Regions from separate parts of the Rossellomorea oryzaecorticis genome, predicted to be linked through region 2. Evidence: a T-box and tRNA genes for the amino acid it is inferred to sense, from the RefSeq annotation. Region 2 holds a T-box; the other holds one or more tRNA genes.
What was found. A T-box is a leader RNA that pairs with one kind of tRNA and senses whether it is charged. The one in region 2 lies ahead of ACKA06_RS08740 (tryptophan--tRNA ligase), so its partner is inferred to be a tRNA-Trp.
Positions count from the first base shown of each region.

Region 1 (14,791 bases), on a different contig from region 2:
AGATTGGGTCTTATTTGCAGGAAAAAGTCCAGGCTTGGTGTGAGAAGCTGTCAGGGAGTCTTGTGGTGGAAGCGATGAAGAAGGCTGTCGATCAGAGGAAGCAGTATTGGAGTTATGTGGAGGCGATTTTGAAGAAGTGGGAGTTATCGGGTGTGAAGGATGTGAAAGACGCTGAAGAGAAAGAATCTGATTTTATGAAGCAGAAGGTTGCGGGCAAAGGTAAAGGTCAGGGGCAGAAGAGGAAGCCGGTCCGGACGGAGAAGCTGCCGGATTGGTTTACTGGGGAGCAGTGTGAAGATGTGCAGGTCGGTCAAAGACATGATGAGGAGTTTGAAGCGGAGAAGGCTAAGCTGATGGCGGAGCTTGCGGTCTATCGGGAGCGGGGAGCATGTGTTTCAGTGCAGGCTTGATAGGGATGATGTTTCGATAGGATTTTTCATCTCCTCGAAAGAACATGGCTGGTGGTCTGATTCCAATGTAAAACAGGGATGAAACAAAAATATTTTGATGACGGTGTCATATTGAATCGCCTGCTTGTATATAAAGGGTGAAGGGGGAGAAGAAAATGAAGCAAATGATAACGTCTGACCGTAATTTAGTGGAAGAATCTATTTTTCGTCACGAGGAGGATGTGAGGATTTATTTATGGATCCGCTTGATGTCGAGGGAAGAGGCGGGGAATGAGGGAGATTTTTACTTAGAGAAGGGACAGTACCAGGCATCGATCCGAGAGCTGCAGAAAAGCTTGAAGTATTATGAGGGAAATAAAAAAGAGGAATATTCCCTGTCCCGGATTCAGCGATCCATCAAACGGCTGGTGAAGAATGACTGGATCAGGACTGAGAAGACCGCGCTTGGATTTATTTATACGGTACTGTAATGCATGTTTAAGGCCCGTCCTTTATCGAGCTAAAGGACGGGCCTTGGAACTTCACGCATAATACTGTTTGTTTTCGAGGGTGGTGCGGTCTGGTTTTGCTGCGTTGATCATGAGGAGGATGGCGGTAATGATGTGCATGGTCATACCTACGAAGGGGATCCAGGCAATGCAGGAAGTTATGATGCCGAGTATGCTTCCGATCGGCGATCCGCCATCCTTCAGAGTAAAGATAAGGGTAATGATATGTAAAATGAGCATGATGCCGAGTGGAGCCCATAGATACCCAAGGACAATGGCTGCTCCCAAAATAGGAACTCCCAATACAGCTTCGCAGGCACCGGTCGTCCATTTTAATATTCTTGACGTAGACAATTTAATCACCTCTACTTTAGTAACTATTTCCTATTTGAATTATAGCATATAGGAAGCGGAGTGGGCCGCGGGGAAGGGTCGAGAGGACAGGTTTCGCGACCCGAAAACCAACGGGTCAGCGTACCTGCCCCCGTGTCTTAGTGGAACAACGGGTCAGGTACGGTGGCTTCAGTGTCACCTATTCTTCTGATGCTCATAACAATAAATCTTCCCGCCGAACCGCTTGTTTGACAGGCAATAGTCCTGAACTTTTGCTGAAACAGGCTTGCTGCACATTTCACAGACAACGTCGGGGTTGGTTTCTTCTTTTTTTGTTGGAATGGTAATTAGGCTGATTTTGTGTTCCTCTCTGGTTTTTGGATCGGTGATGTTTGCTCTAGTAATAGTTTGGTAGATACCAGAGATGTCAGTCGCATCCAGCAGAGGTTCTTTGTGTTGAAGTTTCAAGACGGAAACCTTCCTATGAATGAATTCTGACAGCTCTATATCATAGACTATCAGTTCATTAGATGCTATTTTTCTGTAGTCCATGTCGACCTTGAACATACACCTTTTTGTAAAGGAGACGATGGAGATAAAATAGGTGTGGAATTTTTTATCGATCAGGGTTTTCAGTGCTTCGATATGTCCGTAGTTTTGAATGAAAGGATTCATCATCTTGAACTTTCCGTTGATCAGCCACGTTTTCCGCTCCTTGCCGCCATAGATTGTCCCCTGATAATTTTTCGTTTCGATCGAAAAAATCCCATATGGAGTCAAGACAACATGGTCAATTTGTGAATATCCCGATTTAGCCTTGGGGTTTTGAATGAGAAGATCGCTTAAATAGAGGCAATCCTTTGGAAGTTGATCCAGTTGAATATCAATCTTGTATTCTCCGAGTTCACCTTTTCTGGCTGCGATTTCTTCAGCTGGTTTTGTGGGACTGGGAGCTTTTTTCTGTTTTTCTTTTGGGTTGGAGTCTTGTTTTTTCTTTTTGAGAAATTGCAGAAATAATAGCATTGTGGTCTCCTTCGACTCGATGTAGTCGTTCTGTATAGTAGTATCGGTTGGCGGGGGAGAAGGTTTAGGAATTGGGCGAGGTTGGGTCAGGTCGAGGGGACAGGTACGGTGACCCACTTTGTGGAGTGAGCCACCGTACCTGTCCCCCCGACCCACCCGCCCCATCCCGCCCCACGCTCAACCAGCTTACGTCCATCCCGCCGCACTTATGGTACAATCAACTCAACTACTATGCTTTAAAGGAGTGTTTGCATGTTGATCCGATGTACTAAGAAGCTTCTTGATGAGTTGAAGGTCGTTCCGGTTTCTGTAGAGAGTGATGAAGAGGAGAATCCGCTGTTTTCATGGCACGCCAACTATTTGAAGATTGGAAGGCACAAGTTTTTTGTATTTGTTAATGATATGAATCGTTACGCAATCATCCTATATGGGCTGAAAGCGAAGGAAAAGAAGAACATCAATGGGTTGATTGAGAGAGCTATTAGGGAAGTATTTCGGGATGAAGCCATCAAGGATGAGATCATCGATGACTATTTGCAGGCCTCAACTGCTTTCACTTATACAAAAACGAAGGACCGGAAGCTGGTGTCACGGTTGAATAAGGCTTGTGAAATGGTTCATTTCGGTGATAAATTCTGGGATCCGGATGAGATTGTCCAAGTGGCGATGAGCAAATGGATCAGCTCCCTGTTGGTCGGGGACGGGAAGAACAAGTATATACACCCTAATGAAGAGATGTATATGGATCTTGAGGAGTTTGCGGGTCGTCCTATTTTTGAGACGGAGGCACTGGTGTTAAAAGTCACGCTGGAGCTAGGGCAACACTCTGTCTGGAGGAGGCTCACCGTACCTGCAAATAGTACGTTTCCAAAGCTGCATGAAGTCCTTAAGACAGCTTTTTCATGGCATGGCTTACATCTCCATAACTTCGACATCTATGATAAAAGGGAGGATGGCAACTTGCCGAAAGACCGTCCAAGCCTTCACCTAGTCTGCGAGGAATCCGTCCTCTCCAGTGAAAGGGATATTCCGATGCAAATGGAAACCGGTCTAAGGGTAAAGGATTATCTGCCGTCTCAAATCATTTACACCTATGATCTTGGAGATGATTGGCGTCATGTCATTGAGGTGGAGCGCATCATTGACGAATATCGATTCAACTACCCGGTCTGCAACGACGGCGAAGGAAGCGCCCCTCCCGAAGATGTCGGCGGTGAAACAGGATACGAAAATTTCCTTGCGATCATAAACGATCCTTCCCATCCTGATTACCAGTACATGAAAGACTGGGGTAGAATGCAGGGGTATGGGGACTTTGATATTAAGGAAATCAATCGGAAATTGAAGCGGGGGTGAGCCAGGGGGGACAGGTTCCGCGACCCACTTTACCTCTAGAAATGGGTCACCGTACCTGTCCCTCCCGACCCACTATCTCTTCAATTTTGTTTTTGATAAATGATGTATAAACCTCATCGTTCTTGAGGTCGAACATATTCAGGGCTTTTTGAAAATAAGTTAGGGCTTTTTCTAGGTCATCTTGGAGTTCATAGTTGTAGCCGATCTGATAATGAAGTTCCCCGATACCCCACAGGCTTTCTTCATCAAAGCACCACTTAAGCCCTTTCCGGCAATAGGATGTGGACTCTTCATATCTTCCAAGCCGGGTCAGGATCCGGGCCTTGTTGTAATATAGGCGGGTTTTGATCGATTTATTTTGAAGTTGTCCGGTCGTTTTCATGGCTGTCTCCACCCGCTGATAATAGTCCAGGGCAGATTCATGGTGATGAAGTGAGTTATGGATCGTGCCAATGCTTGAAAGGATCTGCATTTCCCTTTCGGACATGGCTTTTTTCTCGTGGGATGTCATACTGTATGCCTGGTGCAGCAGCGACAGTGCCTGATCCGGGTCTTTCCTGACTTCATATGTATAGATCCCTTTATGCCAATAAAGGAGCTGCAGCTTGTCTTTATCTTTATAGAAAAGGGGGTTCTTTTCCTCTGCCTTGACCAGGTCGATCATCTCTTCAAATTTTCTATCGTCGCGAAGGATCTTGAACTGCTTTTCCACTTCCATGATATAATCCAGCCGCGGATTCGTTCCGATTTCAAAGAAATAATTGACGTCCACCCCAAGCTTCAAGGCAATTTGATACAAAGCAGCGGCACTCGGGTAGATATCTCCTTTTTCCATCCTGCTGATAAGTGCCTGCGTACAAATCCCTTCCGCCAAATCCCCCTGTGTAAGTCCGACTACTTTCCTCAATTCTTTCATTTTCTTGCCTATAAGGGAGTAATTCATGGTTTCGCCCCCTCCTTTTAAAATATTGGGTCGGAGGGACAGGTACCGTGACCCGCCTCCAGTAAAAGTTCAGAAGAAGCCATTATCGGCCGACAATGAAATGATTTTTAAAAATCTTCATTGTTTTTCCTGATTCTCCAATATGCTATCCTTTAATTTTTGAATATCTTTATCATACTCATCCATCAGTTTGTCGAATTCGGCGTCTTTCTTCTTGATCTCTTCAGCCAGATCACTTTTTTTGTCCACAGTCCAGCCTCCTCTTTAAGGGTTCATTTCTAGTTCATTATTAATATGCGAAATCTTCTTTTGGAGGAACACGAAATTCTTTTCACTTTGACGAAGCTCGAACATATGAAGGGCACGTTTAAAGTAAGGGAGTGCTTTTTCTAAGTCATTCACAAGTTCAAAGTTATATCCAATTTGATAGTTCAGCTCCCCGATTCCCCAGAGAAGCTCTTCCTGGATGCACCAATTGAGGGCCTTCCTGCAATAGCCGGTTGATTCATTGTAACTGCCGATGCGTGTCAGCACCCTCGAAATATTATAGAACAAGCGTGGCTTGATTGTTTTATCATGTAATTGTTCAGTCGCTTTCAGTGCTGATTCGATTTGAGTATAGTAGTCCATGGCTTTTGCATGTTCATGCAAGGAAGAATGGAATGTGCCTATGCACAATAGGATCTCCATTTCCCTTTCTGTCATAGCTTTTTTCTGGTTTGCGGTCAGGTTATAAGCCTCATCCAATATAGCAAAGGCTGCTCCCTGATCTTTCTCCACTTCAAAAGCATAAATGCCCTTATACCAGTATAGTAACTGTAATTTTTCATTATCTTTATAAAAGAGGGGATTCTTTTCTTCCACTTTTACAAGTTCCCTGATTTCATCAAATTTAAAGTTCACCCTAAGGCGTTTCAGCTGTTTTTCCACTTCTAAAACATAATCGAGCCTCGGAGTGGTGCCGATTTCAAAGAAATAATTCACATCGACACCTAACTTCACCGAGATTTGATACAAAGCAGTGGCACTGGGATAAATGTCACCCTTTTCAATCCTGCTGACAAGCGCCTGCGTGCAGATCCCTTCGGCCAGCTCTCCCTGAGTGAGCCCGACTGCCTTCCTTAGTTCCCTTACCTTCTTCCCGATAGCTGAATAATCCATATTTAATCTCCTTACAGCGTCATATCTTATTTTAGTTTATCAGAAACGGGCCATTTCGTGGGCAATAGGGGGGAGGCGTGCGTTGGGTCAACTTTGGGTCAGGGGGACAGGTACGGTGACCCACTCTTTTGGAAGGGAGCCAGGTACGGTGGCCAACTCCTGGGAAAGGGATATATCTTAAGTCAGGAAATAAGATGAAATGATCGCCATTGAATCTTTTGCTCATGGTATAATGGTAGGGATTGGAAATGCGGAGGCGTTGCAAATCTATCTCCTTCTATTTACTTCTATGATTGTGCGTGTGGGCCATTGTACCTGTCCCCCCGACCCACCCCCGACCAATACGGTCAAATAAAAATTAAGAGGTGATCCGATGACAAGACAAGCCCGGGAAAAAAGCCGGAGCGGTGTGTATCATGTTATGTTGAGAGGAATAAATAAGCAGACCATTTTCGAAGACGATGAAGATAAACGGCGATTTCTTAAAACGTTATTGAAATACAAGGAGGAAATGAATTTCGAAATCTACGGTTATTGTTTGATGGATAACCATGTCCACCTTTTATTAAAGGAGAACGAGTTCCCCGTGTCAGAAATAATCAAGAGAATCAGTGCCAGCTACGTTTACTGGTACAACACTAAATACGAACGGTGCGGACATTTATTTCAAGAAAGATTCAAAAGTGAAACAGTCGAAAACGCTTCAACCTTCCTCAGAGTACTCCGCTACATTCACCAAAACCCTTTAAAAGCAGGTATCGTCACAGACGTTTTCTTCAGCGAATGGACCAGTATCCATGAATACCTTCATAATAATAGTCTCCTCAGTACCTCCGGTGTCCTGCAACTATTTTCAAAAGACAAATCCAACGCTCTACGATTATTTAAAGAATATATGTACCAGACAAACGACCAGGAGCAATTCCTCGAAGAAACGAGGAGCGTACAAAAAACGGACCAGGAAGTTCTTGCGTGCATCAGAGCAACCGGCATAGCAAGTACCAGCATGCTGCAAAAAATGGAGAAAGAACAGCGAAATGCAATCCTTGGGCAGCTTAAACAAATAGAAGGGATATCCGCCCGCCAAATAGCCCGGGTTACGGGGATATCGCGAAGCGTCGTTCAGAGAGTAAAGTGATGGGAGGGGGGTGGTGGATGGGTCGAGGGGACAGGTACCTCGACCCATCTAAAAAAGATTATGGAAATGGGTCAGCGTACCTGTCCCTCCGACCCACACCCGAAGCTCCACCTCTTAAATCTCCGCATCCATTTCTTCCAGCAATTTCAGCATTTCATCATAGTAGCCTCTTTCAAAAATCATGACAGTTTCTACTTTGTTGTAGGGGATATATAAACTGATTCCTAACTTTCTCGAAATGGCCATATCCTCAAGGTCAATCATTTCTTCATCTAACTCAAGTAATAACTTTTTTGCCTTTTTAGCAGGCAACTTCATAAAGTGAATCCCATCTATTACTGGATCCTTGTCGTCTGTCAACTCGATGGAATCACATCTTCCATCTGTCCTGTAATAAACCAGAATCCCGGCTTTTACGTAATGATCTGAGCGCATCTCTTCATCATGTTTCCTGAAACGTTTAGGCTCTTCCTTTAATTGTACTGAAATCTCCTTAGAAGTCATATGTAATTTCAAACTGCTCACCGAAATATAAGGAATAATCTCCATCAAGCATGCCACACCCTTTAAACAAGATTGGTAGTCTATTTTATCATAATTGAGCCGGGGGACAGGTACGGTGACCCATCGGAATTGAAAGGAAAAAGTGGGGCAAGGAACCTGTCTCCCCGACCCACACCACAGATTCTTAAATTACCACAAAGACTTGACAACTCTATAAAGAATTGATAGATTAATAAAGGTCGTCACCAATAACGAAAGAATTTACGGAGGATTAGCTCAGCTGGGAGAGCATCTGCCTTACAAGCAGAGGGTCGGCGGTTCGATCCCGTCATCCTCCACCATGGATTTTTTACGAAGCGACAGCGGAGCATCACTAAGTAAAAGCTAAGCCTAGCTTTATATAGGCAGTTACAATAAGGTGCTTATTTGTTTAGTTAGCAGCCAATCATACGGAGGAATACCCAAGTCCGGCTGAAGGGATCGGTCTTGAAAACCGACAGGGGTGTTAAAGCCCGCGGGGGTTCGAATCCCTCTTCCTCCGCCATATTTATTTTTTCTCATAATCATGGAGGGGTAGCGAAGTGGCTAAACGCGGCGGACTGTAAATCCGCTCCTTCGGGTTCGGCAGTTCGAATCTGCCCCCCTCCATATAGCTTTTTTACGAAGCGTTTGCGGAGTAAAAGAAGCTTACTTAAAATTTACGGAGCGACAGCGGAGTGAAAAGAAGCATCCTTAACCTTTGCACATCGGAAGCGGAGCATACGCTCAGAGCGAACTGCGTAAAATGCACACTTACATCACAGGGGCATAGTTTAACGGTAGAACGAAGGTCTCCAAAACCTTTGGTGTGGGTTCGATTCCTACTGCCCCTGCCAATTTACAAATTTATAAGCGGGTGTAGTTTAATGGTAAAACCTCAGCCTTCCAAGCTGATGTCGTGGGTTCGATTCCCATCACCCGCTCCACTAAGTAATTAAAAGCCAGTTCTTGTGCTGCCTCTAATGCGAGGAAGTAGAAGAATTGGCTTTTTGTGTTTTTAGATTCATTCTGATTTGTATATATTAAACGCTGTTAAGAAGTGAAAAGTTTGTTATTAGAGCCACGGTACCTGTCCCCCCGACCCACCACCACCCCGCCACCAATCCACTCCGCTCACCATTGACTAATCCCCATTTTTGTAAGATAGTTACTATGAATGTAATAGTTTGGGAGTTAATGGTGGACTCCAGCAGGGGAAGTGGATGATGAAGGAATTACAACAGAGGTTATACAAAAGGAATTATTATTTTATTATAGCTGCCATCATCTTATTGATGGTGATGGGTGTAGTAGTTAATAATACAATAAATTTTCGTTATATCATACATGCATTCATGGTCTTGGTGGTTTCACTATGCCTGTTACTGTATCCACGGTATGAGAATGCGTTTATGAGGTATATAACGGTGTTTGCATCGACTGCTTATCTATACGGCTTGTTTTATTTGTATCCAGAAACGTGGTCCGGCTTTGTGTTGTTATGCTTTGTACCTGCGTTGTCCATTTTATTTTTTGATCGCACTCTTTTTTATTTTTCATTAATCACTAATACAGTATTGATAGGATTCACTTTCACTTATATATCCATTTTTGATCAGGGGAAAGCCTATTCGTACGTATACACTGATATGACCGGGAATATAGTGAACTTCCTTGCGACGCAAATCATCCTTTTTTATGTGTTTCATCTGTCGAGTGTCAGGATTCAAAAGCAGCGAATGTACTATGAGCAGGTTCAGCAAGCTGAACGGTTGAAGACGACAGGGCAGATGGCGGCAGCGGTTGCTCATGAAATCAGGAATCCGCTCACTGTGGTGAAGGGTTTTTTACAGTATTATCAGGAGAATCCTGACTTGAATCAGAGCTACAAGCGGAATTTTTCCTTGATGATTGACGAGCTTCATTCAGCTGAACATGTTATTTCTCAATTCCTATCCATAGCCAAACCCGATGAGGAGAAGATGGCATCTTCTGTAGAGATGGACATCATTTTACATGATGTCACGGAATTATTGGTGAGTTACGGGCTGCGCAGCAGTACAAGCATTGAACTGAAGGTGGAGGAAGGATGCATGGTGAAGGCCAATCCGATTGAGTTGAAGCAGCTTTTTATCAACCTTATCAAAAACGCAATCGAAGCCTCTCCTCCTAATGGGGTTATTTCCGTAAAGGTGAAAAAACAAAAAAATGAAGTGAAAATCCTTGTAATCGATGAGGGAAGGGGAATGACAAGGGACGAAGTGGATGCCCTGGGGACACCTTTCTATTCATTGAAAAGCAAGGGCACAGGTCTCGGATTAATGATCTGCTTCAATATTGTAGAAAAATATAATGGGAAGATCCGTTTTGAAAGTTCTCAAGGAGAAGGAACTACAGCTCACGTTACATTTCCCTTGAACACAGAGAAAGGCCCGTCCTTCACCGCTGAAAAGCAGTGAGGGACGGGCCTTCACAATTATTTAGAAAACTGCCCCCTCTGCCTCAACAGCTCCCGGTTCAGCTCTGGATTCTTCTCAAACGCCGCACGGCCATGGAGCCAGAAGAGGTTGTTCAGGACGACGAGGTCGCCTACTGGGAGTTTCAGTTCGATCAGGCTAGGATCGTTTTCCATAGAATGAGAGAGTTCTTTCAGGTACTTCGCTTCATCGATTTTTTCCGGATATACGAACTGATCGATGAAGCAGATGCAAGGCTTGTTGTTGTCGAGGAAGAACGTGGCTCTTTGTACTTCCTGGCTGACATTTTTACTTGCCGGCGCCTTGTACGTGAACTTATGGGAAGCGAGCGGGTTATTCGAGAATCTGTCGAGCTCATTCCAGTCGTCAAGGTGAAGCAAGCGGGATTCCCCTCCGACGGCATTCTCCTCTTTCATCTTCATCATCAGCAGCCAGTCGGTCGGTTCATCTACGAACGTCCCGTCGGTGTGCAGGGTGAAGAGTCTGTATGGCTGGCGCAGGTAAGAATCGCTGTTGTCGATGTGATTGACGGTGAAGCGGGCGTAGTATTTTCCGGACATCGCATCGAAGTTAGGGCTTCCGACCAGGTGGGTGATGGCGGTTGAGAACTTCACGTAATCATCGGGATCTTCCGTCTGTCCCTGTAAACCGATCGTGTAGCCGCCGGTTTCACGGTCGTGAAGAATATCCGATAGGACCTGCTGCAGGGAGTTGTTTGTCAGGGTGTTCAAGTGGTCGGCCGCAATATGACGCATGTAAGGGATGTATTCGAGCTGCTGTACGGAAATCTCCCTTGTCAGTGACAGGAATTCGCTGATCACGGCAGGGGCAAGGTCGACTTGGAACATCCGGCTGCTTTGTGGATGGAAATTCACTTCGTACGTATCTGTCTTTCTGATAAACTTCGATTCTTTTTTGGATTTTAGCATACTCATGGTTATTCCTCCTGAATTTTAGTAGGGAAAACAAAAAGCCAGTTATATTACAGGGATATCTCCCGTAATATAACTGGCTCGTATTTACCTGTATGCTCTACGGAAATAGAGTCGCGGTAAATGGACAGTTTATAGTTATTGATTGGATCTTACCTTAATTAAGGAATGAGCTGATCGTACTCACGGTTTTGAAAGGGCTGAAGTTTTCAAAAGGTGGATACTGATTTACTCGATGATCTAATCATACTGGTAAAAGAGAGATAAGTCAATTATTTATTTAAAAATTCTGACATTATGAGAATCGTCCTCTTTTAAACTTTGAAATTGCAGCTGCAGATCCTTCACGGCCGCGGTCAGGGCGTTGATCGCTTTGCCTCTGTACTGTGCCTGCAGGAGGGAAGTTGCTTCCTCCACCCCGTCCGCCAAGCTGATCCCCCTAAGTAAACGGCCGATAAAGTCGCTCCCATGTTCCGTTGCGAGTGTACAGGAAGCTTCCAGAATGACTCCGTATTTTCGTTCGATTTCTGCTGTGATCGTCAAAGTGTCGTAAACATTCTTTGCTGCCATGCCCTGGGGCAGGCGGGCGTGCCCGGCGATGAACACGATATTGGATGGAACCATGGCGCAAAACTCCTTTATGAGTGATAAACTCTATGAAATGATTGCCTCCGTCAAATGTTCCTGAGCCGCTATCCTCCTGACCACTTCCTTGCCGATTTCAATCGAAGCGGTGGCGGCGGGGGAAGGGGCGTTGCATACATGAATGCTTTTCTTTCCGATGACAATATGAAAGTCATCGACTAGATTCCCATCTGATTTCAGCGCTTGGGCACGCACCCCGGCCGGAGCAGGGACGAGGTCATCCTCTTTGATCTCCGGGATAAGTTCTTGAAGGCTTGCGACGAACCGGGCCTTGCTGAAGGAGCGGGTCATTTCATGGAGGCCTTCTTTCATATACCGGCCGGCAAGCTTCCAGAACCCGCTGTAGCCCATCACTTCGGCGAAATCCTTCATGGAAAAATCGGTCTTGTGGTAGCCTTCGCGTTTGAAGCTCAAGACGGCGTTCGGCCCTGCATCGACTTCGCCGCCGATCATCCTTGTAAAATGAACGCCGAGGAACGGAAAATCGGGATTTGGCACGGGATAGATCAGGTTTTTTACCAGATATCTCTTTTCCGGCTTCAACTTGTAGTATTCTCCTCGGAACGGCACGATTTTCATATCCGTCTCGTAGCCTGAAGCCTTTGCGACCCGGTCGCTGTGAAGGCCTGCACAGTTGATGACGAGGTGGGTCCTGAAGTCGCCTTTATCTGTTTCGACCACTACCTCATCGTTATGTTCCGTCACCTTCTGAACCTTCGTGCCGAGCATGATTTCCCCGCTGTGGCGTTTAATGATTTCAGCGAACTTCTCGCTAACCTGCTTATAGTTCACGATTCCGGCAGCAGGGACCTTGATGGCTCCGAGTCCCTTGACGTGGGGTTCGATTTCCTTCAGTTCATCTTCACCGATCAAGGTCGTGTCCAGGCTGTTCTCAATGCTGCGTTTATAGAGATTATTCAGTAAAGGAAGCTCCTCTTTTTTGGTCGCGACAATCACTTTTCCGCATATATCATGCTCGATTTTATGCTCTTGGCAAAAATCTTTCATTGATTTGCTGCCTTCCCGGGCAAACCGGGCTTTGTAGCTTCCTGGTTTATAATAGATGCCGGAATGAATCACGCCGCTGTTATGGCCGGTCTGGTGAAGGGCAAGCTCTTCCTCTTTTTCAATAAGGAGGACCTTTGCGCCTTCATATTGTTCAAAAAGAGCCATCCCGACCGACAGTCCGACGATCCCTCCTCCGACGATGATAAAATCATACATAGAGTCTGCTCCCTCCCAATGAGATTTTGCGAATCAAGCCGTCGGGACTTCCACCATCAAGAGGGGAGGGTATTGCTGCGAACCGAAAATATCCCCGTCTCCCGGATCTCCGCTCGGGCGGTCGCGCTTGATTGTGAATTTGATGGCATTGGCGGGATCATAATGGACGAAGTCGGTGATCTTTTCTTCAGGAATCTTATAGAGTTCCGATACCGATTGCTTAGACAGCACACCGCTGTTCCTGACAAGCTCATACTTTTCTTTTTCTTTAAAAATGATATCGAATGTGATTTTATCGGTTCCTGCGTTTTTGGAACGGATGGTTTTCGCCAATTCGTGTAATGGTTTGGTGGTCATGTTTTATTTCTCCTTTTTGAATGGATTATGATATTTCCCCTCGGCAGTCTTGCGGTCTCGGGGGGAGTGTCCTCAATGATAGCTTCAGGCTTTTACCAGTGATCCGACTTCTTCCACATGCACATCGAAAAGCTCCATCGGATCCTTCACCGGGATGACGTGATTCATCGTCCAGCTGTAGGAAGCACGTGCATAGATTACATCATCGATCAGGAAGGATGCCGTCCCGGCCGTCCCTTTCACTTCTGGGAGACGGGCATAGAAGATTTGACGCGTCGCGAACAGGGTCAATGCTTCTGCCGTTTCCATCGTATCGGCGATCCCTTCCACGACGATGCCCAGTTCATGGGATTTGATCTCCTTGACCGGCTCCAGGGCTCCCATTACGCCGTCCTTCCCGAACGTCCTGAAGTTCAGGTGGTAATCAACGCCTTCAAATTCCTTCGCAGTCTGCTCTTTGGCGAGAGAAAGGACCTGGTCGATATGCTGGATCGTATATGGATCGCGAACTCCGGCAATGCCGATGAATTTCTCACCGACTTTCCCTGCACCTTCCAGCTTCACCTTCACATCCCCGTCTACAGGGACATATTTGCTGCCGGTGATGCGGCACGTTTTTTCATCGAATTGTTCATAATGGCAATTGGTCATATCCAGCATGCCGCCTGCGAAATACTCATAGAACGGATTGGCCCGTTCGTACATCGCGTGGCCGGAAACCGAAGCGATCGTACAGCTTTGATCGGGGTGCATCGCAGTCACCTTGACGTCATCATGCGTGATCGTCCCGATGATGCTTTCCTTTGCACCGTACGGCTCTGCACAGAAGGAGGCGCACTCAAGCACTTTTCCTATATAGTAGGCATTCGCTTCCGGAAATCCTTCGCGGATCGCGGGTGCGGCAAAGATGGCACAGTCGCTCGAGCGTCCGCCGATGATGACATCCGCCCCCATATCAAGCGCTTTCACGAATGGGTGGATGCCGGCGACCGCGACGACACGCTCCGTCTTATCGAGGTCTTCTTTTGAAAGGGAATCCCTGCCGTCCAGTCCTTCGATGGTGACTTCATTGGCTAGCGCATCATTTAGGTATCCTTTATCTACTTCAGAGTAAAAATAAGCAAGTTTAAATGGAGGGAGGTCATGTTCCTTTGCGAGGTCCTTGATGATTTGGACGTACATATCCACCCGGCTGTTGGCCCCGGTATCGCCTGAAGATCCGACGATCATCGGGACGCCCTGCTCGCGGGATGCGAGAAGCATCAGCTCCAGGTCATGCTTCTGCCACTTATACATGGATACGGAACGGTCACCGCCCAGTGCGGAGGCGCCTATATCATCACTCCCTGAATCGCAGCAGTAATAATCGGGTTTGGTGGCAGCGGCGATGCGAAAGCTTTCTTCTTTTGTAGGGGCGAAACCAAGATGGCCATTCGGACAAAGTATGCGTAACTGTTTTTTCATAGTAAAGTATCCTCCTCTTTTTTGTTATAACATGTTATAACCAGTGACTACAGTGTAACGCCGTTTAAATTGTTTGTCAATTCAGAAAATGAAAAATATTTTATTTGAGGATGAAGTTTGGGGGAGTATGTAGTGGGGCCGATGTACCAGGTACAAACGGTTCTCCGTGTACCTGGTACAAATCGTTCTCAGTGTACCAGGTGTAAAATGTTAAAAATGTACCAGGTACAATCCGCTGTCCATGTACCAGGTACAACCCAAGAAAGAGAAGCCAAAAAAATACCCGGCATCATGCAGTTTACATGTGCCGGGTTATGA
Region 1 is NZ_JBJOSA010000028.1:21,728-36,518, reverse strand. It holds gene ACKA06_RS19935 (DnaD domain-containing protein) at 1-410, shown strand, start outside; gene ACKA06_RS19930 (outer membrane protein assembly factor BamD) at 566-880, shown strand; gene ACKA06_RS19925 (hypothetical protein) at 932-1,252, opposite strand; gene ACKA06_RS19920 (nuclease-related domain-containing protein) at 1,427-2,254, opposite strand; gene ACKA06_RS19915 (plasmid pRiA4b ORF-3 family protein) at 2,507-3,610, shown strand; gene ACKA06_RS19910 (helix-turn-helix domain-containing protein) at 3,657-4,553, opposite strand; gene ACKA06_RS19905 (hypothetical protein) at 4,671-4,802, opposite strand; gene ACKA06_RS19900 (helix-turn-helix domain-containing protein) at 4,818-5,714, opposite strand; gene ACKA06_RS19895 (transposase) at 6,088-6,852, shown strand; gene ACKA06_RS19890 (hypothetical protein) at 6,967-7,404, opposite strand; tRNA gene ACKA06_RS19885 (tRNA-Val) at 7,622-7,697, shown strand; tRNA gene ACKA06_RS19880 (tRNA-Ser) at 7,808-7,900, shown strand; tRNA gene ACKA06_RS19875 (tRNA-Tyr) at 7,924-8,004, shown strand; tRNA gene ACKA06_RS19870 (tRNA-Trp) at 8,158-8,231, shown strand; tRNA gene ACKA06_RS19865 (tRNA-Gly) at 8,248-8,321, shown strand; gene ACKA06_RS19860 (ATP-binding protein) at 8,601-9,833, shown strand; gene glaH (glutarate dioxygenase GlaH) at 9,851-10,786, opposite strand; gene ACKA06_RS19850 (DUF3870 domain-containing protein) at 11,060-11,407, opposite strand; gene lhgO (L-2-hydroxyglutarate oxidase) at 11,438-12,652, opposite strand; gene ACKA06_RS19840 (DUF4387 domain-containing protein) at 12,686-13,009, opposite strand; gene ACKA06_RS19835 (acyclic terpene utilization AtuA family protein) at 13,094-14,473, opposite strand; gene ACKA06_RS19830 (GntR family transcriptional regulator) at 14,772-14,791, opposite strand, start outside.
Region 1: it has a tRNA-Trp gene. The T-box ahead of ACKA06_RS08740 (tryptophan--tRNA ligase) is inferred to sense a tRNA for this amino acid. The anticodon was not compared.

Region 2 (14,791 bases):
TTTCTTGTGTATTGAGCAACAAAGTATGCGAAAAGAGCTTTCTCCAAAAACTTTATTAAAATAACTTCTTCATAACTTACAACATACTTTATTAAATGTCAATGAAAATTATGAATACTTCGTCATTTCACGTCAAAAATGTTTTAGGTTACAAATGAGATTCAATAAGAAATGTTTAAAGTATCTACTTAAAGTCTAAATGTATAGAAATACTTAGATAGGATGTGATTTGCTTGAAAGGTGTAACTTTCCAAGGGAAAGAACAAATGGTGGTAAAAGAAGTTGAAACTCCTGATATTCAAGAGAATACCGATATGATTGTGAGGATTACTGCAAGCGGCATCTGCGGTTCTGACCTTCATCTTTATCACGGCGGAATCGAGCCTGAACAAGATTACGTAGTGGGGCACGAGCCGATGGGGATTGTAGAGGAAGTAGGTTCGAATGTTAAAAGTTTAAAGAAAGGCGATCGTGTAGTCATCCCTTTCAATATCGGATGCGGAGAGTGTTTCTTCTGTAAGAATCAGATGGAAAGTCAATGTGACGACTCAAATCCTCATGGAGAGGTCGGCGGGTTATTTGGGTTTACAGAAATGAACGGCGGCTATCCGGGTGGTCAGGCAGAATACCTTCGGGTCCCTTATGCAGACTTTACTTCGTTCAAAGTGCCCGAGTCCAGCAGTCTTGATGATGAGAGTGTCCTCTTCCTTTCGGATGTCATTCCTACAGCTTATTGGAGCGTAGAGAACAGCGGAGTGAAAGAAGGCGATACGGTCATTGTCCTTGGCAGCGGACCAATTGGGTTGATGGCCCAGAAATTCGCTAAACTGAAAGGAGCCGAGCGGGTAATCGCAGTCGATCAGGTCGATCACAGGCTCCAGCACGCTAAACGCACAAATAATGCTGAAACGTATAACTTCAAGGAGACCCCTGATATCGGTTCTGTCCTCCATGAATATACAAAGGGAGGCGCTGATGTTGTGATTGACTGTGTCGGAATGGACGGGACCGTTCCACCTGATCAAACATTCGGATCTGATTTCGATAATCAATTCGGGACCATCAGCCCGATAAAAACGGCCTCTCAATCGGTAAGAAAATTCGGTACCGTGCAATTGACAGGTGTTTATGCCACAGAAGCAAATCGTTTTCCAATAGGGGACTTCTTCAGCAGAAATGTCTCCATCAAAATGGGACAGGCCCCAGTCATACACCTTATGCCAAAACTGTACGATATGATCGAAAACAAAGAATTTGACCCGACTGATATTATTACCCATCGTATTCCCATTGAAGATGCAGCGCGTGGATACGAGATTTTCGATAAGAAAGAGGACGGCAATATCAAGGTGATATTAAAACCATAAACCTATATTATACAAGCTGCCATTCAACTAGATCGGCAGCTTGTATTTTTAATGTCATGAATGAAGAATCCCTATTTTCCTTTTCACCTCCTGCAAGAATGGTCTCGTTTTCTTTCTTGCTTTCTCAGCACCATCCATTAAAATTTCATTAAGCTTTTCAGGAGAGTCCATCAATTCACGATACTTTTCACGAGGCTCTTCCAAAAACTCATTCATGACTTCAAAAAGCTCTTTCTTGGCCTCTCCCCATCCGATACCGGATTGAAACCGGTTCTTCATCTCATCTGCTTTAACTTCTGACGCAAATTCTTTATATAACGAAAATATAATCGAATCATCTGGATTTTTCGGAGCCGCAGGCGGACTTGAATCCGTCTTGATCTTATTGACCAATTTTTGCAGTTTTTTTGGCTCTTCGAACAATGGGATGGTATTATTATAACTTTTGCTCATTTTACGTCCATCCAGACCTGGCAATACGGCCGTTTCCTTTTCCACGATATAGTGAGGCAGGGTGAACGTTTCTCCATAGGTATGATTAAAGCTTTCAGCAATATCCCTTGCAATTTCCACATGTTGTATTTGATCTTTCCCCACCGGTACAACTTCTGTCTGGAATAGGAGAATATCCGATGCCATCAATATCGGATATGTAAACAATCCCATATTCACCCCTGTATCGGCTTCTTTTCCTGCTTGGGCATTTCCCTCTGCAAGCGCCTTATAAGCATGTGCGCGGTTCATTAATCCCTTTGGGGAAAAACAGGCTAAAATCCAGCTCAGTTCAAAAATCTCCGGAACGTCCGACTGTCTGTAGAAAATCGCTTTCGCCGGATCAAGCCCCAAAGCCAGCCAAGTGGCGGCAATCCCGCGGCTGAGCTCGTTCATTTCCTCTTTGTTGTGTATCTTTGTCAAACCGTGATAATCCGCTACAAAATATGCGGGCTGATACGATTCTTCGCGCGCCAGCTCCAATGCCGGTTTTATGGCACCGATATAGTTCCCCAGATGCACCCTGCCCGTGGGCTTGATTCCTGTCAGTACTTGCTTTTTCACTTTTACAAACCTCCTTTTCACCTAAACACAAAAAGGGCTCCCCGTCCAAAAAGGACGGGAAACCCGTGGTGCCACCTTCATTCGTTTACATAAAGCAAACGCACTTTCCTGTACAGAGGGACATACCTCGATACATTGCCTCTTTTATCGGTGAGACTCTCCGCCATAGCTTACTTTCCACTTCAGCCTGGATGCTCAGAAGCCCATTCGTCTGCCTTCCCACACTGATTCTCACCGGCCATCAGCTCTCTGAATTGTTTCGACAGCTTACTTTTCTTCATCATTGCATGTGTTATGTCATTTCCAATATTTTATAGTAACAGAAATAATTGGTCAATATATTTTTACATTTCCTTTGAAGAAAAAGGCAGAAACAATTTTACCCCTCTCCTGTTAAAGGGAAGGACTTTCATGTCTCCCGCCAAGTGACTTGCATAGCCCAGCATGCACGCTTCAAAGACACCTTGGATCATAAGGGAGGATTCAAGGTAACGGGCAATAAAGCCAAAATAAATGATGCCTATAACAGAATGTGTATAACTTCTGTGTGAAACCAGTGAAGCAATCACTATGTAGATTCCCAGTAAGCACAGCCAGGTTTCATTGATATGCCAGCCACCGACTGTGACGGCGATTCCTGTAAAGGTCAGCATCCTTCTTTGGGTAATGAAGGTTGAAAGCAAGAGGATTCCTGCGCCGTACCCCAGCCCTATCCATTGATCACTCCCTCCTTCTTCCAGGAAGCTGTACACCATCATTAATAGTCCAATCACCAAAGCTGCCGCACGAATCATTTTAGAAGAAAACGTAACCTTATTACTGAGCTTTCCATCGATATCTAAATCCGGAATAAGCCCCGAAATGCCGCCAAAAGTGACGAGTGTGGCTGTCGACGCAAAGTCTGCCCCAATTGAGTTGGCTGTGATGAATCCCGCTGCTGCCCCTGCTGCCATATGTGCTGTTCCGTTCACAACATCCCTCCTCAAGTAAATGAAATATTGAAACTATCATGATAGAGGATAAATTGCGAAATGAACATGGGAATCTTGAATTATTTTTCCAGAAGTTCATCTTTAATTCTATTTATCACTTTTTGAAAATACGAAATAGGATGGGCAACAAAGTCCTGAAGGGTTGCCTTCCACTTCTTATCAATTAATCCCTGATTATCATCTACAACAAACCCTTCTAAACTGATTTCATCTGCTGCATGATGAAAAAGTTGATCAGCCTCATCAAGTGTCGTCCGGAAGATTCCGGATAATTCCTCAGTTTGCAAGCGAAAGCTGTCAAAAGAAATTGGTTTTGTATATAAGTAAACATTCGCTAACTCGCGATCTACTATTCCTGCGCCGTTCAGCTCTTCTTTCATGATCCCTGCAAAAATAAGTTGATCATAAGGAATTTCCACTCCCAATTCTTCATGGATCTCCCTCACTCCATCTTCCATCGATTCTTGAGATAAAATATGACCTGCAGCAGTAATGTCGAGAAGCCCCGGATAATCTTTCTTACTTTCGCTTCTCAGCTGGAAATATATATAAATTCGACTCCTGCTCTCATTATAATGTGCCATCCAGCAGTGAAAGGTTTCATGCCAATACCCAAGGGCATGCACTTCCGTTCGGGTACGTTCACCTAATCTATTATAATCTTCATCGAAGATTGCAAGTTTTTCTTCAGTCATTGTTCCAACACCTTCAATTTATTATCATTCTTCCAGGAACATTATGTATTGTGAATCCGCTTATAAGCATCCAGCAGATCTTTCACTGGAATATCATTAATCTTCATTCCTGACAGATCACTGTCACTTATCTCAATTCCCTTTAAATCGCAGTTTATGAACTTGCTTCCTTGAAGGTTGCATCCCTCAAAGCTCACGGGTTCTCCTTCTTCTCCCAAGTCCGTGTTTGTAAAAGTTGTACCGCTAAGTGATAGATGTGCAAATTCACTTTTTGAAAGATTCAAATCAGCAATAAGAGAATGAGTAAGATTAATATTTTGAAATTTCAATTCACTCATATTACAGTTACTTACGTGAATACCTTTTAAATTACTGTTGATGATCGAGCTTTCTTCCATATTCACCCCATAATACTCTGAATGGTTTAAACTGCAATGTTCATAAATTCTGTGAGATAAATCTTCATTCTTTAGAAGTTTTTGGTCGTCGGGTTTCGTCTGGATCAGTTTCTCATAGGAATACTCCTCCGGGGATTCAAACGTTTTACTATATCCCATTTTCTCATAAAAATAATGATTACTTATTTGCTTTGCAGATGTCTCGAGATGCCATATCCTTACGTTTGGATATCTTTCTTCGATCATTTTTATCGCCTTGGACCCGATTCCTTCCCCCTGATGTTCCGGCTGAATGAAGATGCGGTCGATTCTCCCATATGATTTGCCTGAAATGGTCACATAGATTCCACCTGCTGGTTTTCCACCGGCTGAAATGATGAAAGCATCCAATTCGCTGATCATGTACTTATTCTTTCTAACAGAGTCATACCCGGGCGGCTGAATATTATAATCCAGGGTCTTCTCATTTCCGAGCCATCTCGCAGCTTCACGATCAAACGTTTTTTTCATGATGCCGGTCAATAATTCAGCATCTTCCAAAGATGCCTTTTCTATCGAAATATCCACAAATACTCTCTCCTTTATTTGAAGTCATTTCCATATTAACATGGTTTTTTCAAAATCTTTACACAAAAGAAAGAGATTGGGACAAACAATTACAGAATAGCTAATGGTTTACGTGCAAGACTTCGCTTTCCGCGGGTATCCCGTGAGCCCCTCTCCTTCTCGCGGCAGATCCTGTGCAGCTCCGGAGGCTAGCCCCTCGAGGTCATAAGCCTCTGAGCAGAGCCCTTCCGCATTTCAATCAGGAGTCTTTATTTTTCAATCCAATCAACCTCTGGGAAGGTCTAAAATGTATATTTGAATTAAACAAATTAAAAACCCGGACTGATTTGCCTCTTCAACTGCAAATCAGCTCGGGTTTTATATAGACTAAAGTACTTTTATCCCAGTATCTTTTTCAGTAATGCTTTATCTATTTATCCAGCCATTTAACCTTAACAATCTGAATATGAAACTTCCCGTGATAAATATAATCCCGCCGAGAAAAGAACCAAGCGTGTTCATAAGCCAATCATCGATATCTGTCGCCCTTCCCAAAGGAAGATAGTATTGAGTCAATTCAATAAGGAATGATAAGATGGCCCCGAGGAATGTCACCTTTAAAAGGATTGCCCGCTGGTGCCGCATCCACCAGCCTGAAAAGAAAGCAAAGGGTACGAACAAAAACACGTTGGCTAATAAGTTTCGAATCGGCACATCTAAATGATTCCGATAAATTAGATTCAGTCTCAAATTTGAAAAAGGATCCATATTGGTATGACCTTTTACCCCGCCGTTCATGCCTCCGTCACCCAGCATGGGTGTAAGGGTGATCAAACATATACCGCCAATGGAAATTGAAAGCAATAAAACAGGAAGGAGGTTCATCCACCTTCCTTTGCCTTTTTTCTTTTTCCATACGGAGACGGCCAGGAGGGAAGTCATGGTAAACAGTGCAAGAATGGGGATCACCCATCCAAATGCGCTCCATAATTCCTGCATCTTACGTCTCCTACTTTCCTGCCTTGTCTATTTACTAAGTTATACAATTCTATAAGTACATTTATACCACTTTTCTTAAAAAGAAAAACATAATCATATTATTCTCGATAAAAAATCCATTTCCTCTCATCGTTGATTCTAACTGTATGTCCATCTTTATCCAGTCTTTCTAAAAACGGGATCATGTACTTCCGGGATAAACCCAACAGTTCTTTTGCCTCAGTGATATTGAATCTACGGTCTGTTTTTCCTTTCAGCTCATTGACTGCCTTCTTGTAGGTTTCATAAGCATACGCATGCTTTTCATCGAGTGGAATAATCCACTCCTGTCCAATAAAAAAGTAATAAAATTCCTGTCTTAACGATCCAGGGATACCGGCTTCCTTAAAATATTCTTCTATTGGTTTTACTTTCAAATTATCCTCCTTTAAGGAGTGTAAAAGCTGCACGCACCTTTTTTCCCACTGTGAAGGGAGGCTCGGTATAAAATCATGTATACGGAGAACTCCATTTTCAACAGATACTTGCTTCTGCTGAATCAGTCTTTCGATACTGAACTGGATGACCGTATCAGTGAAAGACTCCAGCATCGAGTGTAGCTCCCCCTTGTTGATTCCCTTTTCAAGGGGATGCCTGTCATGATAGGTACTGATGACATCTACAATCTTCTTTTCACAGCTTTCTACAATACTTATATGCGTCACAAAAGTATCGCGCAGCATAATCCAGCCTGGCTTATTCAGCAATTCCTCAAGGTCTTCTTGTGTAAGGGAGACTTCAAGTATCAAAGATTGTACAGGTACACTCTTTTTCTGTTGAAGAAGTCTTAAAATCCTTTCTTCAGCAGAACCCTCCATTACCGCACGCAATTTCGAAATAGTTTCCTGGCCAAAGCGGTACCTTTTTCCACTTGGATTAATAATCCAACCTCCGCCCAGTGTTTCTGAAGGCGATGGCCTCCTGATTATAAATCGATCGCCGCGTTTAACTACAATCTTATCGTTTAGCCGGATTTGACATAGAATAGAGTCTTCTGCTTGTTCTGTTTTATTACGGTCGAAGAATACAAGCTTCCCCATTACCTCTGAAGTTCCTGTATGGAACTTGATTTCCATACGCTGTTTAAGTCCATTCTTTATTCCGCCAAGCGTATTCAATGAAACATCGATTGTATCCGTGACAGAAAAGAGTGAAGAGGATACAACTGCGTTTCCGCGCTCAATCTGTTGATAATTGACACCTGCCAAGTTGATGGCTGCACGCTGTCCTGCACAACCTTTGCTGCTCTTTTCTCCATGGACTTGTATCTGCCTTGCTTTCGCCTTGATTCCTTGAGGGAGTATCGTGACTTCTGCCCCCGTTTCTATCTCCCCTTCATATATGGTCCCCCTGACAATGGTACCTTGTCCTTTCAGTGAAAATATCTGATCGATCGGCAAACGGAAATCACCTTCAGAACTCCTGACAGGTATATCTTCTATCGATTTTAAAATTAAATCCTTCAATTCCTGGATACCTTCACCTGAGATACTGTCGACCAACACCAACGGGGCATTTTCAAAAGGAGAGCCTTCAAGTTCTTCCTTCACTTCATCTTTAGCAAGTTCCCTCAGTTCCGCATCCACTTTTGACATTTTCGTAAGTGCCACAATCCCATTTGAAATCCCAAGAAGGGAAAGGATATCCAAATGCTCACGTGTTTGAGGCATGATTCCTTCATCGGCTGCTATAACGAGCACCACAAGGTCAATTCCACCTGTCCCTGCAATCATTTTCCTCACAAAACGTTCATGGCCGGGCACATCGATAATGGAAATCTGCATATCCTCTTCTTGATGAAACGGGGCAAAACCGAGTTCTATCGAAATACGCCTTTCCTTTTCCTCTTTTAGGCGATCGGTGTCGATGTTGGTAAGGGCCTTAGTCAGTGCAGTTTTACCATGGTCAATATGTCCGGCCATTCCGACCGTATAGTACCGTTTCCTCAACATTCTCACCTGCTTCTTCTAAGACTTCTTCTTTCTTTTATAATGAGTGAATAATACGCCTGTCATCAATGCAAAGCATGCAATAAACAGGATACCTTTCATACTTTCCCCTTCTGAGAAAGATTTGATCGTCCAAAACAGAATCACTACTGTGATGATACAATCAAAAATAAATATGCCTTTTGAATTTCGAATATTCCTCACCTGCTTTTTATATAGAATGACTATACTTACTTTACCATAAGCGCTGATCTCAATAAAAAAATAGCCGGCCGGACAAGCCCGCCTTCTAAAGAGGCTTGATCCAACTCGACTATTTCCGATCAGTTTTTAATTTGAACCTTCTTTTATAAGTGTCTTCATGTCGGAGGTGATTTCATCGTAAGGTACATCGCTGTTCCCGCTGTAATTCTTAACCACAACACCTTCTTGATTGACGAGGAAGAAGCTTGTCTGATGAATGACTTGGTCAGAATTGGGGTCTTTTGCAACGATTGTTTTGAATGAATGTTCAGCAAAGTCCTTGATTTCATCAAACTTATAACCGGTCAATAATTCCCACTTGCCTGTATCCGCTTCGTATCCTGAAATATATTCCTTCAGGGCCTGCGGTGTATCGTTTTCGGGGTCGACGCTGAAGGAGACGATCTTATAATCCTCTACTCCTGCTTTCTTCAGTTCTTTTTGCAATTTCGTAAGATTGAACGTCATTGGCGGACAGACCGTTTCACAGTTAGTGAAAATGAAATCTGCAATCCAAACTTTTCCTTCCAAGTCTTTGAGACTTACTTTTTCATTTTGTTGATTGGTATAATTGAAATCCGCTATTTCATAATCCGTTTCTGCTTGAAAGTCACTATTGCTGCAACCTGCAAGGAGAATCCCGACTGCAGCCATCACGACCGCTATTAATTTAATTTTAGGCACTAAAATCTCCTCCGCTTTCCACTACTCTCTCTCATTCTATGTTAGTAGAAAGAACAGGAAAAGACAATGCGCTTCCTATGAGTATCAATGACTATTTTGTGAAATTCCCAGGCTTTTCAATCCAAGCCTCAGTGCACCGATACTTCCGGAGAATGATCCATTTTCAATAAAAATACACTTACACCCCAAAAGGGTTTCAAATTGTTTGAGATCTTCTTTTAAGGGAGAATTCGCAATTAGAGTGCTTCCTATGAAAACAAGCTTTTGGCAGCGATGTGAGACCGCAAGCTGGTGGGAAAGCAATATAACCGTCTCCGCTATCAAGTTGGTCAAAGAACGAGTCACATCTTTAGTTGATGCTGCTCCAGATCCGAGTTTAGCAAAGTTTGCTGCCGTCAGATAGTCAGGTACAGGAGAATCATCCCCTTCATATACATCCTTCACCATCAAATCGACTGCTTCACGATTTCCGTTTTCGGACATCTCCACGAGTTCATGGAAATCATCTGTGCCAGTGAGCAGCGCTCCCAGCCCTATGAACATACCTCCGCCCATTCCGCTTCCCGTTACACGGGAGAATTCATTGGGAGCGACTTTAAAGAAAGAGGTTCCGGTGCCAATATTCACCAAGATGTATCGATCCAGCTTTTCATTTTGAGTATGAACAAGTTTTCGAATACCTTCTTCTATTGATTTGAATTCAGGAAATACTGCACTCTCCGGAACCAGCATCTTAATCTTTTCAGCCTTCCCGCCGGTAAGGAACAATTTTGAATCCGGTGAGGTGAGCCGTATCCAATTCATCATCTGAGGCAGTTCTTTACTGTCAAAGACTTTATAATGGTACCTGCCGTGTTCTTCATATACAAGCTTAGTAAGGGTTCCGCCTGCGTCGATTCCTAAATATCTCATTCTGATACTTCTTTTTTCTTTTTGGAGAATAGATAGTGAAGGACATATCCGTGAATCACCATGATGACGAGAAATGCGACGAGATAATAAAAAACACCCATGATTCCGTTTGAAATGTCCTCTGTTACCAGCCACCAAATGGAGGCGATTACAAGGAATAAAAACTGCAGGGCAACCCCCTCGAGAAATGGTTTTTTATATGTGTTAAAGTCAAGGAGCCTCTTCCAGCTCCATCCGATTGCGACGGCTGCTGAAATAATTAGAATTAAAATATAAATGCTTATTTTCATTGATATCACCTGCTTATTGTATGTCTTGTATCTTCATCATAGTTAATCTGCCTGGAAATATAAAGATAATAATTGAAAGTTCAGGTAATATTTTTTGAAAGATATCATTACGAACATGCAGTACTAATGATCTGCTTTATTAAACCGGTATGCGTTGTAATGAGAAATACTTACATTTACATTAATCTTCTTCAAAGAATCCCTGTTCAGATAAAACCGATCGCTATTCCTAAGTTTCCTGTAATCAGACCCATTAAACCTGTAATACTTTTCTCCGATATTCAACAAATCCACTTTTTTCTCAATACCTTTTTCATACACTGATTGGACTTCTTTTTTGATTGATTCCTGCAGTGAAGCCTTCACTTTTTCGTACGGAACTTCTTTTACCTTTTCCAGCAGTTCTGCTTCCACTTTGACATCAAGTGTAAATTCAGGTTGTGATAATTCCTCTTTTATTTTCACTTTCATCTTTTGGGAGGTCAATTTAAATGTAGCTGCCAATTCGTCATCAATATTAATACCGTAATCGATTTGATTTCTTTTATCAAGAAGCCAGTCCACTATCACTGCTTCTTTTGACGGAAGTATTCCTTTATAGTCTGAATGCTGGAACAACGAATAACCGTCAAGGAGAAGCACAGGATTCGGGGCATCTGTTTCCCATGCATTTTCATTGATGGACAATCTTGGAATAAAAGCTGACCCCATCGGCTCATAATACCTTCTTAGGAATGACATGAGGCTGACAGGACCAATATCATTTAAATTTGCTTCAATATTTTCCTCAGTCAATAATACGGTGTAAACAGGGGGATAGCTGAATAATCCTTTTGTGTGTAAGATCTCTTCAATATTTTGATCAGTGGTGAATAGCAATAAATTGGGCCTTAACGACCTATTCCTTCCTACATCTTCGAGTACTTCTTTGAATTTATATTCAATCACTTTATCAGATAATACCAGGGTCTTTAAATGACCAAAGAACAATGGGGGCCGTGATAGCTTATATAACTTACTTACTGCAAGGTTCAGCGTTTTCCCTCGCGCCGACCCAACCAGTGTCGGTATCGGTTCAATCGGTCTCGTTTCCTGTTTGGCCACATTCAAGAAGTTCAAGCCTTGAAGATATACAATGTATTCATCGTGGTCAGGGTCATAATCCATCCCAATTGTGACGATATAAGTCAAGTCCTGTATATTTTTTATACCTGAACAACCCGATAACAAGAAAAGTGAAGCGAGTATGCATATGCTGAATTTTCGAAGGACCACGTTTACTCATTCCCTTTCCTGGTTGTATCTTTCGGACTGGTTGACTTCGTACGTTCTTTATAGAATTGAAGCGGCAGCTTTATAAAAGCCCTGACTGTTTCCGTAAAACTGAGAGGGGCGACAGAGCCTAAGTAAGGGACCCCAAAAGAAGATTTTGTGGCTAAATAAAGGATGGTGATGATAAAGGTAAGGATCACCCCGAACAATCCAAATAAGGTGCTGAAGAGTAAAACGATAAATCTTAAGGTGGTAAGCCCGTTTTTTAATGATTGATTGACGAGCGTGAAAGAAGAAATATAGGTTATCGCACCAATTACAAGCATAGTGGGTGAAGTTAATCCAGCCCGGATGGCTGCGTCCCCTACAATCAGTCCCCCAAGCACGGAAACCGTCTGACCAATGGCCCTTGGAAGCCGTATGCCCGCTTCATTAAAAAATTCAAACAAAAACAATACGATGAACATCTCAATAGGAGCAGAAAGCGGCAGGCCGAATCTTGACATAGAAATTGTAGCGACTAGCAAGTATGGAATTTGCTCAATATTATAAGCTGAAAAAGCTACCCAAGTTCCTGGGAGAAAGCCAGATATAATCAATCCAAAGATTCTAATAAATCGTTCAATTGAAACAAAGAAATAATTAATATTTGAATCTTCGGGGGACTTCGTCTGGAGCAAAAGATTAACTGGGGCAATAGATACGGTTGGACTTCCATCCATTATGATGGCAAATCTGCCTTGATTTAGATTTTCCACTATAAAATCCGGTCTCCCGGTATAATCGAAATTCGGAAATATTGAATAAGGGGAATCATCCAACAAAGATTCCAGTTCTTGATTGGAGACCAAAACATCAATATCAATATTTTCCAGTCTATTATGCAAATCTTTAATGATTGTATCGTCGATGATGTCTTCTATATAAAGAACGGCTATTTTTGTATTGCTCCTGCTACCTAAATGATATGTCTCGACACATAAAGACGGTGTAAAAAGACGTCTCCTTACCAGTGAAATGTTTGTATTCAGGTCCTCTACAAATCCATCCTTCGGCCCCCTGATTGAAGTTTCGAGTGAAGATTCTTCGGGATTGCGCTTTGGAAGATTCCCCGCTTGTATACCGAGGATAGTCCCTTCCAGGAAAAAGAGGACATGTCCTGAAAATAATGCAGTTGTCAGTTCTTCCATTTCTCTGTTTGTAAATTCCTCTGCCTGGAAGAATTGCTTCATCTTTTGTAAAACGGTTTTATCTGTGATCAGGTCCAGTTTCGGCAGGATCGATTTATCCATGTATTTGATATCAACGATACTTTCAAAAAACACCATCGTAATCCTTACTTGTTCAAAGTGATGTTCTTTAAAGATCAAATCTTCACTTTTTGAAAATAAAGAATGTAACTCTTCCATTTTTTCTTTTGCTGTATATGTATTCTTTGAACCTTTTATCATCATTACAAACATCCTTTTTGTCTGCAGCAGTTTTGATGTTTCAATAAGGAGTGTTGTGATCTGCATTCAAAATATCTTAGACTTTCGCTTTAATGGAAAAAATTTTTACAATTAAAGCACTCAGTAAAATTTGAATAAAGAAGAACACCACCGTGAAAGGAAAGAAATAGTTGTATAAAGCTCTATAAAAAAAGTATGGGTCAACATCAATAATCAGTAATAGCATGAACCCAATATAGACAGATGAAACAACCTTGAATTTCATTCTGTAGTTATCCTTCGAATTTGTTAAAAGAAAGCTTAGTAAAAACATAAATAAACCAATCCTGATCAGTGCACCGCACAGCCATTGATATAGTGCAAAAAAATCAAGGTGGGTTATGAATTCCCCGATGCCTAAAATCCTCCACTGTTCATATGCGGGGTATCTCATGTTCGATGCTTCCACGTCACCAAATTCCATGATGGAAGCTGTTAAAGGACCCATTATCAAGCCTGCCAAAATCAAACCCAAAAAAATGAGATGATGCAGTTTTATTTTCCCGGCGCTGAATGGCTGAAGTAAGATGATGATGAATATCTCCAACAGACCGCTCAAAACATAAATCATTCCCTTATATACAGGCGGATACCCACTGCTTAGTATCGGAAAAAGGAGACTGGGATCTTTCAGGTGCGTATTGGTGAATGCAATGAAAAAGCCAAAAATCATCACCAGCGGAAGCAATATACCGCTTGCAATGGCCATATATTTGATACCTGACCACGTAATCAACAAACAGGTGCATAGCACAATGACAACAATTAGCAGCTTCGGTACATCAGCAAGAAAATATGCCCTCAACCATATTATTAAGTCAACAAAGGTGATATATGCACTGGTTATCAGAAATAAACAAATCGGAAGAGAATAGATCCAAACCCATACTTTGTTCCAGTTGGTCCTTAAGAGATGAAAGAAACCTTCGGGTGGTGAATTCTTTAATACGTAATAAATCAAGAATGTCGCCAGTATCAATACCGGGTATGAAACAATTACACTTACCCAGCCATCCCGGCCGGATGATTGCAGGATACTGGGTATGATCATGACGTGGTTTAGAAGACCTGTTGAAAGGATTAATAATAAGGTGAGCTGCCTTGGGATGAGAACTGGTTGTAAACTCTTCATTTAAAAACTCCTAAAGTATGATGTAACTCTATTTATTTCCTCTACCTTCACAAACTAACCAGTAGAAACAAAAAAAGTCAGGGATCCCCTGACTTTTTTTGTTTCATATTTACTACACCATAAATTGAAACTCCGTCCTGCTTCCGTTTTGGGAAGAGATGACTTCAAGCCTTGCATCGATCCGTTCCTTCAATTCAGGCACATGGGATATTAATCCGACAAGGCGTCCGCTGCTCTGGATATCCATCAACGCTTCGATTGCATGGTCAAGGGACTCTGGGTCGAGAGTACCGAACCCTTCATCAATGAACATCGTCTCAAGGGATACCCCTCCTGCATATTGCTGAACCACATCAGCGAGCCCCAGGGCCAATGCAAGAGATGCTTTGAAGCTTTCACCTCCCGATAAGGTTTTGACATGCCGTTCCTGCCCGGTATACTGATCAAACACCAGCAGTTCCAATCCGCTTTGGATATTTCCCTTGCTGCGGTCCGTCTTACGAATCAGATTATACCTGCCCGCTGTCATCTTAGATAAACGGTCATTTGCAACACTCAGGATATCTTCAAGGAATGAAGCCAATACGTATCTCTCAAATGTAAGCCGGTTTGCATTTTGGCCCCTGGCGATGTCGGCAAGATGTCCGACTGTTTGGTAAGCCTCTTCATGCTCTTTAATGTTGGCATTGATGTCCGTGACTCTTGCAAGAATCTCTTTATTTTCCTG
Region 2 is NZ_JBJOSA010000005.1:235,904-250,694, forward strand. It holds gene ACKA06_RS08735 (zinc-dependent alcohol dehydrogenase) at 234-1,367, shown strand; gene ACKA06_RS08740 (tryptophan--tRNA ligase) at 1,422-2,423, opposite strand; T-box leader at 2,471-2,716, opposite strand; gene ACKA06_RS08745 (metal-dependent hydrolase) at 2,768-3,394, opposite strand; gene ACKA06_RS08750 (NUDIX hydrolase) at 3,475-4,110, opposite strand; gene ACKA06_RS08755 (GNAT family N-acetyltransferase) at 4,152-5,018, opposite strand; gene ACKA06_RS08760 (VanZ family protein) at 5,481-6,053, opposite strand; gene selB (selenocysteine-specific translation elongation factor) at 6,152-8,044, opposite strand; gene ACKA06_RS08770 (SCO family protein) at 8,372-8,968, opposite strand; gene coaW (type II pantothenate kinase) at 9,053-9,880, opposite strand; gene ACKA06_RS08780 (hypothetical protein) at 9,877-10,170, opposite strand; gene ACKA06_RS08785 (Ger(x)C family spore germination protein) at 10,294-11,445, opposite strand; gene ACKA06_RS08790 (spore germination protein) at 11,448-12,896, opposite strand; gene ACKA06_RS08795 (endospore germination permease) at 12,970-14,064, opposite strand; gene ACKA06_RS08800 (AAA family ATPase) at 14,177-14,791, opposite strand, start outside.